DNA from 3 places in the Afipia dichlorophenoxyacetatis genome. Region 3 is predicted to be linked to each of the others. Evidence: predicted binding sites of a transcription regulator. Region 3 holds the regulator's gene; each other region holds the start of a gene.
What was found. Region 3 encodes PhoB, which activates phosphate uptake and scavenging genes when phosphate is short. Its sites were predicted from a motif close to TGTCATNNANCTGTCAT; they were not measured.
Positions count from the first base shown of each region.

Region 1 (5,140 bases), 2.3 Mb from region 3:
TCGCCGACCGTCACAACGATACGCTTCCAGCCGATCATAGTGCCGAGACCGAGCGCGAGAGCGACCGCGACCTTCACCCAGGTCGGGATGAACTTCGTGGCGGCATCGAGCGAGCCCTTGTACGCGTTCAGGGTGGCGATCTCTTCCTTGTTGAGTTCGCTTTCCTTGTCCTTCATCAGGAAGCGAAGCGCTTCAGACGTCAGGTACATGTCGTTACGGGTGTTGCCGACGGCTTCGGCAGGCACCTTGTTGAACGAACCGTACTTCTGCACTTGATCGCCAACATCCTTCACCAGCACGGCCAGCGACGGATACGTGCCTTCGTTGATCGTGTGCAGCGACACGTACTGCGTCACAGCCGGGCGCGGATCACCGATGATGCTGTGGCCGGCGCCCTTGGCGGAGATCACCTTCGAGGCCGCTTCCGAGGTCTGCTGGAACTGCTGCACCATTTGAGCAGGCAACGTGCGGTTCAGCGCATATGCCGTCGGAACGGTGCCGATCAGGATCAGCATGATCAGGCCCATGCCCTTCTGACCATCGTTCGAACCATGCGCGAAACTGACGCCGGTGCAGGTCAGGATCAGCAGACCGCGGATCCACAGCGGCGGCGCTTTGTTACCATCGGGCGCAGCGTAAAGCGCCGGATTGCGAATGACGAACTTCAGCACGACCAAAAGAATCGCGGCACAGACGAAACCAACCAGCGGCGACAGCAGCAATGCGTAGCCAATTTCGGTGGCCTTGCTCCAGTCAACGCCTGAGGTGCCGTCGCGGCCGCGCATCAGCGCGTTGGCGACGCCGACACCGATGATCGAACCGATCAGCGTATGCGAGCTGGACGCCGGCAGACCGAAGTACCAAGTGCCGAGATTCCAGACGATGGCGGCGATCAACAGCGCGAACACCATCGCGAAACCGGCGCTGCTGCCGACCTGCAGGATCAGCTCAACGGGCAGCAACGAGACGATGCCGAATGCGACCGCGCCAGTCGAAAGGAGAACGCCGAGAAAGTTGAAAAAGCCGGACCACATCACGGCGACTTCCGCCGGAAGCGAATGGGTGTAAATGACGGTTGCAACCGCGTTGGCGGTATCGTGGAAGCCGTTGACGAATTCAAAGCCGAGGGCGATCAGCAGGGCAACGAAGAGCAGGATGTAAGGAAGAAACGTGGTGGTCTTCACACCTGTGGCTTCGACGTCTTCGTAGATGCTGTAGGCGACAAAGAGCAGTCCGGCTGCGAGGATGCCGAAGAAAATCAGCATTGTCAGCGGGTTGAAGCCTTTATCGAGGTTTGGCTTGGACGCGGGTTCAATAATCCCGCCGTCGACTTGATTGATCGAAATATCACTCATTAACGCCCCCTTTATAAATGAGAGGCGTCTTTAATGACCGTTTACCTTGAAGGTTGAATGACACCACCACTGGGTTGCACGGCTTTGTGCACTGCAAAAGCGAAGTGTGAGATTCTCGTCACGCCCTCATGTTCACGGGACGACTGTGACAAATCCTATCTCGCGATCCGATATGTCGGGACCAGCCAGAAACCTGTCTTCAGGCCTTTGCCCGGTTACGCCGAACTTTGGATTGATGCTCGACTTCGGGGGCAGGTTCCGTGCCTCCCTTGACGTGCGACTTAACCGCAGCGAGCGTCTCCAGCCCTGATTCAATGGCACTTTCTGAAACGCCGTGCAGCACATCGCTCGCGATGTCGTCGCGCAGGCTATCGAGGTCGTCGACCAGTTGACGGCCCTTCGGGGTCAGGAACAGCCGATTGGCGCGCCGATCATTCGGGTCTGGCCTGCGCTCCAGCAGCTGCGACTCGACGAGACGGTCCAGCAAGCGGACCAGCGAAATCGGCTGAAGCTCAAGCACATCTGCGAGATCGACCTGAGATAACCCCTCCTGCTGCCGCAATCGGAAGAGTACTATCCACTGGGCGCGCGTGGTCCCACGCCCTTTGGCGCGGTGGTCGATATAGTTGCGCAAGAGTCTCGAACTTTCAATAAGTTGCGCAACAAACTGCCGCTTGAGATCCAGGCTCATGATCCGGCTATCCGAGACCTTTCAAACAATTAATGGTGAGCCTGCATACTATTTGCACGCTTATCAACTATAAAAGACATATTGGGTACGTTGTCGGAAAAGCAATTGGGTTAGGCATGGCAAAGGGTCGCATTTCTTTTATGGGTTATTTCGGCTTGGCAGCCGTTGTCGCTGTCGGCGGCTATGCTGTCTGGCCGAAGCACAAGGACGACAAACCGAAGGCCGCCGCGCAGACCGTCCCGGTGACCGTCGCACAGGTTTCCAAGGCTGACTTCCCTGTCTACCTCACGGGACTTGGAACCGTGCAAGGCTTCAACACCGTCACCGTGCGAACCCGTGTCGACGGACAGATCGACACGATCAACTTCAAGGAAGGTCAGTTCGTTAATAAGGGCGACTTGATCGCTCAGATCGATCCCCGCCCCTTCCAGGCCGCACTCGATCAAGCGATCGCGAAGAAGAACCAGGATGAAGCGGGCCTCGGCAACGCCAAGCTCGACCTGCAGCGCTCCACCAAGCTCGGCGAGTTCGCGACGAAGCAGACCGTCGACACCCAGACGACAAACGTACAGCAGATCACGGCACAGCTCGCGGCTGACGACGCGGCCATCTTCAATGCACGCACGCAGCTCGACTACGCGAGCATCAGGGCCCCGATCTCTGGCGTGACTGGTATTCGCCAAGTCGACGTCGGCAATATTGTCAATGCGGCAACGCAGACCGGTATCGTGACTATCGCTCAGATCGAACCGATCTCCGTGATCTTCACTGCGCCTGAAACCCAGCTCCCGGAAATCAAGCAGGCGCTTAGCCAGCATGAACTGCAGGTCACAGCGCTGACGACAGACGGACGCAAGGTACTGTCCGATGGAACTTTGTCGCTCATCAACAATCAGGTCGATACCACGAGCGGAACAATCCGCCTCAAGGCAGAGTTTGCCAACAAGAATCACGCCTTGTGGCCGGGTCTGTCGGTCTCGACGCGGCTCCTGGTCAATACTGTTAAGGACGCGGTCGTGATCCCTGATGACGCTATCCAGCATAGCCCGAAGGGGTTGTACGTTTACGCAGTCGGCGACGGCAATAAGGCCGAACTTCGTGAGGTCAAGGTCGGACAATCCACTGAGGGCCGAACTCTCGTCGAGAGCGGATTGAAGCTCGGTGAGCATGTCATTACGAGCGGCCAATACCGCGTTCAGCCGGGATCCCTGCTGACAACCACTGTCGCAAGTTCCGGGCAAACATCGGTGAAGGCGGACTAAGTCATGAGCAACGGCGGCATTTCGGCTCCCTTTATCCGACTTCCCATCGCGACCTCCCTGCTGATGGCGGGGATTCTATTTGTCGGCCTTGTCGCTTATCCGATGCTGCCGGTGGCGCCGCTGCCGCAGGTCGACTTCCCGACCATCCAGGTTTCCGCCAGCCTTCCCGGTGCGAGCCCGGAAACCATGGCATCGTCGGTGGCGCAGCCGCTGGAACGGCAGTTCGCGCAGATCCCCGGCGTCGCGCAGATGACGTCGACCAGTTCGCTGGGATCGACATCCGTCACCATTCAGTTTGATCTCAACCGCAGCATCGATGGTGCCGCCAACGACGTTCAAGGCGGGATCAACGCAGCAGGCGGTCAGCTTCCGAAAACGCTCCCAAGCCCGCCGACCTATCGCAAGGTGAACCCGGCGGATTCGCCCATCCTGCTGCTGTCGGTGACTTCCGACACGTTGCCCCTGATCGATGTCGACGACTACGCCGACACGCAAATGGCGCAGCAGATCAGTCAGATTTCCGGCGTTGCCCAGGTCACCATCGGCGGCCAGCAGAAGCCTGCGATCCGCATCCAGATCGATCCTGCGAAACTGGTCGCCAAGGGCATTTCGCTTGAGGATGTTCGCAACCAGATCGCGATTACCACCGTCGACAGCCCGAAGGGCAACGTCGACGGCACCACGCGCAGCTACACGATCTACGCCAACGACCAGTTGCCAAAGTCCAATGACTGGAACGACGTGATCATCGCCTATCGCAACGGCGGTCCGCTGCGCATCCGCGATATCGGCCAGGCTATCGCCGGTCCTGAAGACGCCAAGCAGGCGGCATGGGCGGACGGCAAGCGCGGCGTATTCCTCGTGGTGTTTAAACAGCCCGGCGCCAACGTTATCGACACTGTCGACAAGATCAAAGCGCAACTGCCGCGCCTGGTTGCGGCGATCCCACCCTCGATCAAGGTCGGAGTGTTGAGCGATCGTACGCAAACCATTCGCGCAGCGGTCGAGGACGTTCAGTTTACGTTGCTCCTCACCATCGCCCTGGTGGTCATGGTGATCTTCGTCTTCCTGCGAAGCGTCTGGGCCACGATCATTCCCAGCGTCACGGTTCCACTCGCACTTTTGGGCGCCTGCGCGCTGATGTGGGCGTTCGGCTATTCGCTCGACAACCTGTCGTTGATGGCCCTGACGATTTCAGTCGGCTTCGTGGTCGACGACGCGATTGTCGTGCTCGAAAACATCAGCCGCTACATCGAAGAAGGCGAAGAGCCGTTCGCGGCAGCGCTCAAGGGCGCGGGCGAGATCGGCTTCACCATCGTCTCGATCAGTATTTCGCTGGTCGCCGTGCTCATTCCGCTCTTGCTGATGGGTGGCATCATCGGCCGCTTGTTCCGCGAATTCGCCGTGACGCTTGCAATGACGATTTTCGTCTCGCTGATCGTGTCGTTAACGCTCACGCCGATGATGGCGTCGCGCTTCCTAAAGGCGCACACCGGCGACGCCCAGCACGGCAAGCTCTATCAGATGAGTGAGCGCTTCTTCGACGGCATGCTAGCGGTCTATGAACGTGGCCTCGACTTCGTTCTTCGCTGGCGTTTTGTGACGTTGTGCACGTTCTTCGCCACCATCGCTCTGTCCTGCTATCTCTTCGTGATCATTCCGAAGGGCTTCTTCCCGCAGCAGGACGTCGGCCTCATTACCGGCATCACCGAAGGCGGACAGGATATTTCCTTCAAGGAAATGTCGCGTCTTCAGGAGCAAATCGGGGCGATCATCCAAAAAGATCCTGCGGTGGCCAGCATTGCCATGGCCATCGGTGGTGGCGGTAATGC
Region 1 covers NZ_AP029250.1:1,574,345-1,579,484, reverse strand. Annotated here, with positions in the region: gene ACZ5C3_RS07290 (inorganic phosphate transporter) at 1-1,355, opposite strand, end outside; gene ACZ5C3_RS07285 (MarR family winged helix-turn-helix transcriptional regulator) at 1,555-2,046, opposite strand; gene ACZ5C3_RS07280 (efflux RND transporter periplasmic adaptor subunit) at 2,163-3,308, shown strand; gene ACZ5C3_RS07275 (multidrug efflux RND transporter permease subunit) at 3,312-5,140, shown strand, end outside.
Region 1: the regulator PhoB is predicted to act here: its motif matches at 1,402-1,418, upstream of ACZ5C3_RS07290 (inorganic phosphate transporter).

Region 2 (5,140 bases), 2.4 Mb from region 3:
TCGCGATCGCGAACATTCATCGGCCGGGTGCCTTAACGCCGTCCGTGGTGATATCGCTCGGACTCGGGCTCGCGGTTTTGGTGACCGTGACCCAGATCGACGGCAATCTTCGGCGGCAGTTTGCCGCGTCTTTGCCGGAGCACGCACCATCCTTCTATTTCATCGACATTCCGTCCGCGCAGGCCGGGAATTTTACGGACTTCCTGAAAGAGAAAGCGCCCAACGCCAACATCGCGTCCGTGCCGATGCTGCGCGGCCGCATCGTGGCAGCCAACGGCGTCAGAGCTGAAGAGATCAAGCCCGGTGTTGATACTGCCTGGGTCCTGCAAAGCGACCGTGGCCTGACCTACGCCACCGAGGTGCCACGTGGTTCAAAGGTCGTCGAGGGAGAGTGGTGGAGCGCCGACTACAGCGGCCCGCCGCTCGTCTCGCTTGAAAAGAAGATCGCCGAAGGGCTTCACCTCAAGGTCGGCGACGACATCACCGTGAACGTGCTGGGCCGCGATATCACGGCCAAGATCAGCAACCTGCGGAACGTGGACTGGCAAAGTCTCGGGATCAATTTCGTCCTGGTCTACTCGCCGAAGGCATTCTCCGGCGCGCCGCATACCGACCTTGCAACTTTGACGGAGCACAACGCCAGTACCGAGAGCGACGCCAAGCTCGTCAAGGCGGTGGCGGCGGCCTTCCCGAATGTCACCAGCGTCCGGGTCCGCGAGGCCCTCGAGTCCGTCGGGAAAGTTGTGACAAATCTCATTCTGGCTATTCGCGGGGCCAGTCTAGTCACCTTGATTTCAGCCCTTCTGGTGCTGGGCGGAGCGCTGGCGGCCGGGCATCGGCATCGCGTCTATGATGCGGTGATCCTGAAGACGCTGGGCGCGACGCGCACACGGTTGTTGGGCGCGTATGCACTCGAATACCTCATCATCGGCCTGGCCACCGCCATCTTCGGGGTAGCCGTTGGATCAATCGCCGCCTGGCAGATTGTGACACGCCTCATGACCTTGAGCTTTGTCTGGCAGGCCGGAAGCGCGGCTATCGTGGTGGTGGCAGCACTCGTCGTGACGGTCGGTCTCGGGCTCGCGGGAACATTACTTGCCCTTAACCAAAAACCCGCGACGGTGCTGCGAAACTTATGACAATATGTAGCAGGCGTGTGCTGGTTTTGCGACATTCAGCCGCGCGCCCAAGCTTGCGTCGTGTGTGTTAATTTCCCACATACTGAGCGGGTTCGGAATTCGGCTTGATGCCATCACGGAATGGTCTATCAATTCGGTCTCCGGGAAGGACTCATAGCTGACGGCGCAGACCCTTCGCGTTCGTCAGTCAACCAAGAGGTTTCGACAATGTCGGACTTGGACCGTAATTATAATTCTCCGTTCGGCCGGGCCGCCGGGCGCGCTGATGCCGCGACCGTGGATGCGGGCCTGCGCTCGTACATGCTCAAGATCTACAACTACATGGCGATCGGCCTGGCCATCACTGGCCTCGCCGCACTCGGCGTCTACATGGGCGCGGTGACGCCTGATGCTGCCGGCGCCGCCGGCAGGATCGGCAACACCTACCTGACGTCATTTGGCGTGGCCATGTTCGTCAGCCCGCTGAAGTGGGTGTTCATCCTTGCGCCGCTCGTCATGGTGTTCGCCATCTCGTTCGGCATCAACCGCCTGCGGCCCGCGACAGCCCAGTTGCTGTTCTGGGTGTTCGCGGCACTGATGGGCATCTCGCTGTCGTCGATCTTCCTTGTCTACACCCACTCCTCGATCGTGCGGGTGTTCTTCATCACGGCGGCTTCGTTCGGTGCGCTGAGCCTCTACGGCTACACCACCAAGCGTGACATGACCGGCATGGGCTCGTTCCTCATGATGGGCCTGTTCGGCATCATCATCGCGAGCCTGGTGAACATATTCCTGGCAAGCTCGATGCTGCAGTTCGTGGTGTCGGTGATCGGCGTGCTGGTATTCGCGGGCCTGACCGCCTGGGATACGCAGCGCCTGAAGAACGACTACATCTACGGCTACGCTGGTCAGGGTGGTGACATTGCAGAGCGTGCGGCGATCACCGGTGCACTCTCGCTCTACCTGAACTTCATCAACCTGTTCACGCTGCTGCTGCAGCTGCTCGGACAGCGCGATTAATCAGGATCGATAGATCTGAGGAAAGCCCCGGCCAAAAGCCGGGGCTTTTGTTTTGCGCGGCGCAAAATTAAGCTGCTCCCCATGTCAAATCCCGCGATCCGGTCCGCCGCTCTGGCGGACATTCCAGCCATCACCAATATCTACGATCACGAAGTCCGCACCGGCACGGCGACCTTCGAATTGACCCCTCCAGACACCACCGAGATGACCCGGCGGTTCAATGCCCTTCAAGAGGGGGGCTTTCCGTACCTCGTGGCAACGATTGAAGGACGGGTGGTGGGCTACGCCTATGCGGGCCCCTATCGCCCCCGCCCGGCCTATCGCTTCACAGTGGAAAATTCCGTCTACCTGGCGCCCTCAAGCCATCGTCGCGGCATCGGAACAGCGTTGATGATCGAGCTGATTGCGCAGTCGGAAGTCCGCGGCTATCGCCAGATGATCGCAGTCATCGGCGACTCCGCGAATGCGGGCTCCGTCGCCCTGCACGCCCGGACCGGATTTCAGATGATCGGAACGCACCCGAATGTCGGATTCAAATTCGGGCGGTGGCTCGATACGGTGATGATGCAACGCGCGCTCGGGGCCGGAGCAACCACCGTTCCGGCGTAAACCCTCAGACCAGAGCGAGCTTGCGATCAATGACCAGCAGCACACGCTCCAGTTCGTGACCACGACGCAGAATTTGTCCGCTGGCCGCGATCACGCTGTAGGCGCCTTGTTTGCGCGCCAGCCGCGGGTCTTTCTCGATGCGATAAATCGGCACTTCCGATGACCGACGGAAAATCGAAAACACTGCCCGGTCCTTGAGGAAATCGATGGCGTAATCACGCCATTCGCCATCGGCAACCATGCGCCCGTAGAGGTTGAGGATACGATTCAGTTCGAGGCGGTTGAAGGTTACGCTCTGGGGCGGGAGCGGCGTGGTGCTGCGCTCCGGCCCCCGAATCTCGCTGGGATCTGTCTCGCCTGGATTCATCGGCGCCTCCTGTCACTTAACCGACATAGTCCCCCGGTCTGGCGGGGCCTGCAAGCTTGAAATGGCGTTCGGGGCAGCCAGTGGAGTGGATTTGATATTCGCTATCCACCGGCTACTGGCTGCTCACGGAACAATCACGGCCAGTTTAGTCGAAATCATAATGCTGCCTGAATTCGGCCAATACGCCGCCGCTCTGGGCTGCGAATAACAAAACACTGCGTTGACCCGGTCCTTTTGGCACCGGATTCCTCAGCCCCCAGCCCCCCGGGGTCGATAGGATCGGGTCGAATTCTTCGCAGTCAGGTAGATCCCCAATCTTTCCGGCCAGCGAAAGCTGGCCTTTTTTGTTGGCTAGCGGCGACCGCTGCACGTCTCGCCCGGGTGCGTGTAAAAGAATTGGCAACGGGGGGATTATCGAAACCACGCCGGCGCCAGCGCGCGGCTGAGAAGTTTCCGATTAGTTAAGGGAGGTAAAAGCTGCGCCGAGCATTGGCCCGGGCTTGTCGCGATTACCGTCCTGAACATAGACGGCGGCCGCATCGACGCCTTCGCGCGCGATATTCTCGATCGGCACGCTCCAGCTATTTGCGCTGCCGTTCCAGTCGCCGACCTTCAGTATGTTCCGTACCACGTTATGGTACGTGATCTGATGTCCGCGGTTTTCACCCTTGGCAATCGTAATGGGAACCGCCTTCGACACAGCGCAGATCCAGACTTCGCCGCTTCGGCCTGCGGTATCCGAGGCCGCGACCGAGACATTGATCTGGCGACCGGACCTCGTCATCGTAACCGGCACCGACATTGTGCCATCAACACCCTTGGTGCTGCTTACTGCTGTCTCGATACCGGCTTTGTCACTGCCGAGAACGTTCGCCGAGCCGTTGACAATAGCCTGCGGCGTATAGACACCGCGATCGCCTCGCACATGCGAATACGCTTTTTGGCGCGCACTGAAACGAGAATCTGCCAGAGTGTCCTTCCAGCCGAGATAATCCCAGTAATCGATCGGCAAGCTCAACGCGATGACAGACGGGTCCTTGCTAAGATCACCAAGAACTTTGTCTGCCGGTGGACACGACGAGCAACCCTGTGACGTGAACAGCTCGACCACCGCACGCGGATCAGCTCCAGCAGGCGTGGCCATGGCAAAAACCATGCAGACCCCGAGCAAATGCGATAGCCGCTGGGCAAGCTTGCCCACCGCTTTCGTTTCTGCGCTGGAGTCTCGATGGTTCACGTCCACTGTCCTCGTTTTAACTCAGTTGCCTTATGAAGAAGGCGGCCCTGTGATAGGCCGCCTTCCCTTAAGCTTCTACTCACGTCGCAGTGAGCCTGTTCACGGTTGCGTTGGCAAGCCCTAGGCTGCCAATTTACGCAGCACGTAATGCAGGATGCCGCCGTTACGGTAGTATTCGAGCTCGTCGAGGGTATCGATACGGCAAAGCAGTGAAACGCGCTTCAGCGAACCGCCAGCGTCGACGATCTCCGCCGTCAGCTTCTGGCGCGGCTTGAGATCGCCCTGAAGGCCGCGGATGGTGACCTTTTCGTCGCCTTTCAGGCCGATCGACTGCCATGACGCTCCGTCCTCGAAAGTCAGCGGCAGCACGCCCATGCCAACGAGATTCGAACGATGGATACGTTCGAAGCTTTGGCTGATCACCGCGCGCACGCCAAGCAGACGAGTGCCCTTTGCCGCCCAGTCGCGGGACGAACCGTTGCCGTATTCCGCACCCGCGAACACCACGAGCGGTACCTGCTCCTCTTGGTACTTCATCGCAGCATCGTAGATCGGCATCTGCTCGCCGTCCGGCCAGTGCTTGGTCAAGCCGCCTTCCGGAATGCTGCCATCGGCAGCCTGAAGCATGTGGTTCTTGATGCGGATGTTGGCGAACGTGCCGCGCATCATCACTTCGTGGTTGCCGCGCCGCGTGCCGTACTGATTGAAGTCGGCCGGACGCACCTGATGCTCGGACAGATACTTGCCCGCGGGCGAAGTCAGCTTGATCGAGCCGGCCGGCGAGATGTG
Region 2 covers NZ_AP029250.1:322,113-327,252, reverse strand. Annotated here, with positions in the region: gene ACZ5C3_RS01590 (ABC transporter permease) at 1-1,139, shown strand, start outside; gene ACZ5C3_RS01585 (Bax inhibitor-1/YccA family protein) at 1,347-2,138, shown strand; gene ACZ5C3_RS01580 (N-acetyltransferase family protein) at 2,220-2,747, shown strand; gene ACZ5C3_RS01575 (DUF2794 domain-containing protein) at 2,752-3,114, opposite strand; gene ACZ5C3_RS01570 (DUF1223 domain-containing protein) at 3,572-4,270, opposite strand; gene acnA (aconitate hydratase AcnA) at 4,472-5,140, opposite strand, start outside.
Region 2: the regulator PhoB is predicted to act here: its motif matches at 3,125-3,141, upstream of ACZ5C3_RS01575 (DUF2794 domain-containing protein).

Region 3 (5,140 bases):
GACGGCGTTCATCGGACCGTCGGGATGCGGAAAGTCCACGTTGTTGCGTATTTTCAACCGCATGTATGACCTGTATCCAGGCCAGCGCGCGGTCGGGCAGCTCATGCTGGACAACACCAACATTCTCGACCCGAAGCTCGACCTCAACTTGCTGCGCGCGCGCATCGGCATGGTGTTCCAGAAGCCCACGCCGTTCCCGATGACCATCTATGAGAACATCGCGTTCGGTATCCGTCTTTATGAAAAGATTTCCAAGTCCGAAATGGACGGTCGCGTTGAAGCCGCGTTGCGCGGCGGCGCGCTCTGGAACGAGGTCAAGGATAAGCTGAATGCGAGCGGCTTGAGCCTTTCGGGCGGCCAGCAGCAGCGCCTGTGCATCGCACGGACGGTCGCGGTGCGACCGGAAGTGATCCTGTTCGACGAACCTTGCTCGGCGCTCGACCCGATCTCCACCGCCAAGGTCGAAGAACTGATCCAGGAACTGAAAGAGAGTTATACGATCGCGATCGTCACGCATAACATGCAGCAGGCGGCGCGCGTGTCCGACAAGACGGCGTTCATGTATCTCGGCCAACTGATCGAGTTCGATGATACGAACAAGATCTTTACGTCGCCGACCGACAGACGGACGCAAGACTACATCACCGGCCGATTCGGCTGACGCTTATCGCGTGGAGAATTATTATGGGAACAGATCATACCGCCAAGGCGTTCGACGAAGATCTCCAGGAGCTTAACCGGCTCGTCGCAGAGATGGGTGGTTTGGCGGAACGTCAGATCGTTGATTCTGTCGACGCCCTGATCCGTCGGGACGTCGCGTTGGGCAAGCGTGTCGTTGCCGCCGATCTCGACATCGACAAGTTGCAGCATGCGATCGAAGAGCGTGCAGTTCTGACCATTGCGCGCCGTCAACCGATGGCTGTCGATCTTCGAGAGATCGTCGGTTCGCTGCGAGTTGCGACTGATCTTGAGCGCATGGGCGACTTGTCCAAGAATATCGGTAAGCGCGTCGCCGCGCTCGATAGCGATTTCCACCCGCTGAAGCTGATCCGCGGCCTCGAACATATGACCGATCTGGTACAGTCCCAGGTGAAGTCGGTGCTTGATGCTTATGCGGCGCATGACTTGCCGGCTGCCATGGCGGTCTGGAAGGGCGACGAGGAAGTCGATGCGATCTGCACCTCGTTGTTCCGTGAGTTGCTGACTTACATGATGGAAGATCCGCGCAATATCGGCTTCTGCATCCACTTGATGTTCTGCGCCAAGAACATCGAGCGGATCGGCGACCATGCGACGAATATCGCTGAGACGGTCTTCTACATGATCGAAGGTCAACAGATGGTCGATCAGCGCCCCAAAGGCGATATGACGAGTTTTGCGACAGTTGTCTCCGGCAGCTGATGAGAGGGTTTAAATTGAAGGGTCGGACATGAGCGCCCGAATTCTTGTCGTTGAGGACGAAGAAGCGTTGACCACGTTGCTTCGGTACAATCTGGATGCTGAAGGCTACGATGTCGAAACCGTTGCACGCGGTGACGACGCCGACACCAGGCTTAAGGAGCACATCCCTGATCTGATCGTGCTCGATTGGATGTTGCCTGGTTTGTCGGGGATCGAACTTTGCCGTCGTCTGCGGGCAAGACCTGAGACGAAGCAGATCCCGATCATCATGCTGACCGCGCGCGGCGAGGAAAGCGAACGGGTGAGGGGTCTTGCCACCGGAGCGGACGACTACATCGTCAAGCCATTCTCGGTGCCGGAACTCTTGGCGCGGGTGAAGGGCTTGTTGCGTCGCGCCAGCCCCGAGCGCCTTGCCACGGTTCTTGCCTTTGGTGACATCGAATTGGACCGTGACCGGCGCCGTGTGGCTCGTTCCGGCCGCCCCATCGATCTCGGACCGACCGAATACCGTCTTCTGGAGTTCTTCCTGGAACACCCGGGACGCGTTTTCAGCCGCGAGCAATTGCTCGACGGTGTTTGGGGGCGTGACATCTATATCGATGAGCGCACCGTGGACGTCCATATCGGCCGGCTCAGGAAACTTCTGAACCTAGGCCGGGAGCAGGATCCCATCCGGACCGTTCGCGGCGCCGGATATGCCTTGGACGATCGCTTCGCCAAAGCTGAGTAATCCCAACAAGATTGCTGCAGAGCAGCATTAAAGAGATGTTGCTCTGCAATCGTTGGTAGGCGCTGATAACAATTTTGTGCCGATTAGGAGCAAAATTGCACCTCGCTTTTGGGCATCTCCATGTTAACCTGACTCATGACGGGGCAATAAAAACCCAGTCGCAGGATGAATTGGGAAGGAGACCAAAATGGCCTGGAAAGCTCCAAAGATTGTTGAAGTGCCGGTGGGCATGGAAATCAACATGTATGCCTGCGCGGCGCGCAAGTAAGTCTGCGAATTTCTGCAAAAGACAATTGGTCCGGTTTGCGTTAGGGCTCGCCCGATAGGTGGAGTTCTTTCGCACCGGGCTTTGTTGTGTCTGGGTCTAGTTTCCGCAAGCCGGGAATGCCGGAGGCGTCGGGATGTTGCGTGTTGTCGTTCTAGGGGTGGCGGCTGGTGGCGGCGTCCCGCAATGGAACTGCAACTGCAAGGTTTGCCGAACCACGCGGATCGAGCGACCGGATTTGCGAGCCACACAGGCCTCGATCGCTGTCAGCGCCGATAACGAACACTGGTTTCTGATCAATGCGTCGCCCGACCTGCGTCAGCAGGTGATTGCAACGCCGCAACTTCATCCGAAACTGGATCAATTACGCCACAGTCCGATCTCGGGAGTGATTCTGACCAACGGCGAGGTCGATGCCGTCGCTGGGTTATTGTCCCTGCGCGAGGGCTGGCCTTTCACCATCTACGCGCATCAGCGCGTTCTTTCGACACTCAGGGATAACAGCATCTTCAATGTCCTGAGCGCGGAGCGGGTAGGCCGCGAACCGATCGAATTCGATGTTGCTTTCGAGCCCATGCTGGCGGACGGCTCACCGTCAGGATTGGAAGTCCTCCCATTCCTCGTTCCTGGCAAACGTGCCTGGTATCTGGAAGATGCTGCAGCACCTGCGCTGGACGATGAAGCAGGCGATACGGTCGGCCTGCGAATTTCGGACAAGCAGAGCGGCCAATACTTCTTTTTTCTGGCGGCTTGCGCTGCCATGACCCCTGAGCTGAAGCTGCGTCTGAAAAACGCCCCACTGGTGTTTTTTGACGGAACGGTCTGGCGCGATGATGAGCTGATTGCAGCCGGACTTGGCAGCAAGACAGGGCAGCGAATGGGGCACATGGCCATGTCAGGCACGGATGGCGCAATAGCAGCCCTTGCCGATCTTGGAATTGGCCGTAAAGTTTTTCTTCACATCAACAATTCCAATTTGGCGCTGTTGCCGGAGTCCGCAGAGCGCGCGCATGTCGAAGCGGCAGGCTGGCTAATTCCCTCGGACGGGATGGAGATTATCGTTTGAAGACGACAACCGCCTTTTCATTGGCGAAAGGGACGCCGCTTGCCAGTGCGGAAGACCTGGAGGCCGCGCTGCGGCACATCGGCGAAACCCGCTATCACAATCTGCACCCATTTCACCGGCTGCTGCACGGCGGCAAGCTCAACAAGGGGCAGGTCCAAGCCTGGGCACTCAATCGCTACTACTATCAGAGCTCCATTCCCATCAAGGATGCGGTGGTGCTTTCCCGTTTTCGCGACCGCAATATTCGCCTCGAATGGCGGCATCGCATCGAAGATCACGATGGGAATTTCGGCACCGAAGGTGGCATTGAGCGCTGGCTGAAATTGACCGAGGGGCTTGGGCTCGACTCCGATTACGTGGAGTCTGCGGAGGGGATTCTGCCGGCAACACGCTTCGCGGTAGACGCCTATGTCCACTTCGTCCGGGACAAGACTCCGCTTGAGGCCATCGCGTCGTCGTTGACGGAGTTGTTCGCGCCAAATCTCCATGAGGAGCGCATTTCCGGGATGCTGGCGCACTATGATTTCGTTAATCCGAACATCATGAGCTATTTCAAGCGTCGGCTGGAACAGGCGCCGCGCGACGCCAATTTCGCGCTTGATTTCGTCAAGGCGCATGCAACCACGCCGGAACAGCGCGAAGCCGTGTGCAATGCACTCATCTTCAAGACCAACGTGCTGTGGGTTCAGCTCGATGCGCTGTACCATGCCTATGTCGAAGGCCACATACCGCCGGGGGCCTTCGTGCCGGAACAGGGTTGAAGCCATTGCGAAATCGTCGGATCGACATAACTGAGAGTAGTCGCCCGGTGCTGGCGCGGCACGCGAAGCTGCGTTTCGACGAGACACGGCAGCGGTGGGTGATCCTGGTACCGGAGCGCGTGCTCGCTCCCGACGACATTGCGGTCGAGATCCTTCAGCTTTGCGATGGCATACGCAGCGTGGATGCGATTATCGATACGCTGGCGGAAAAGTATGTGGCTGATCGAGCGCTGATCGCAGGCGATGTGATCGCGATGTTGAAGGATCTTGCGGATAAGGGATTTTTGGCTGAGGCACAGGACACGAAATCATGAGTCCGACGCTGACTGACGCGAGCTCCGTCCACGCTGATCCCACTGACGGGTTGGCGATCCTCGAGACGCGCAAGTCGCAGGCAGAGACCTTTGGCATTCCGCTGGCTGTTTTGGCGGAAATCACCCACCGCTGTCCGTTGCAATGCCCTTATTGCTCCAATCCGGTCGAGCTGGAACGCAACGCAAGCGAGCTTTCGACTGAAGAGTGGAAGAAGGTTCTGAGCGAACTTGCTCAGATCGGAGTGCTGCAGATCCATTTTTCGGGTGGTGAGCCGACGGCGCGGAAAGACCTCGTCGAATTGGTTCAGCACGCGAGCGACGTTGGGCTTTATTCCAATCTGATTACGTCAGCCGTACTGCTGACAAAGGACAAGCTCACGGCGCTGGCAGATGCCGGGCTATCGCACGTCCAGATCAGTTTTCAGGGCAGCGAACAGGTCGTTGCCGATCGCGTTGCTGGTCTCAAGAACGCACATGCGAAGAAGATCGAAGCCGCAGGGTGGGCGAGGCAACTTGGCCTGCCTCTGACGGTCAATGCGGTCATGCATCGCCAAAATCTGTTTCAGCTTGCCGATATCATCCAAATGGCGGTTGATCTTGATG
Region 3 covers NZ_AP029250.1:3,865,122-3,870,261, reverse strand. Annotated here, with positions in the region: gene pstB (phosphate ABC transporter ATP-binding protein PstB) at 1-661, shown strand, start outside; gene phoU (phosphate signaling complex protein PhoU) at 685-1,401, shown strand; gene phoB (phosphate regulon transcriptional regulator PhoB) at 1,430-2,131, shown strand; gene pqqA (pyrroloquinoline quinone precursor peptide PqqA) at 2,319-2,399, shown strand; gene pqqB (pyrroloquinoline quinone biosynthesis protein PqqB) at 2,533-3,462, shown strand; gene pqqC (pyrroloquinoline-quinone synthase PqqC) at 3,459-4,223, shown strand; gene pqqD (pyrroloquinoline quinone biosynthesis peptide chaperone PqqD) at 4,229-4,537, shown strand; gene pqqE (pyrroloquinoline quinone biosynthesis protein PqqE) at 4,534-5,140, shown strand, end outside.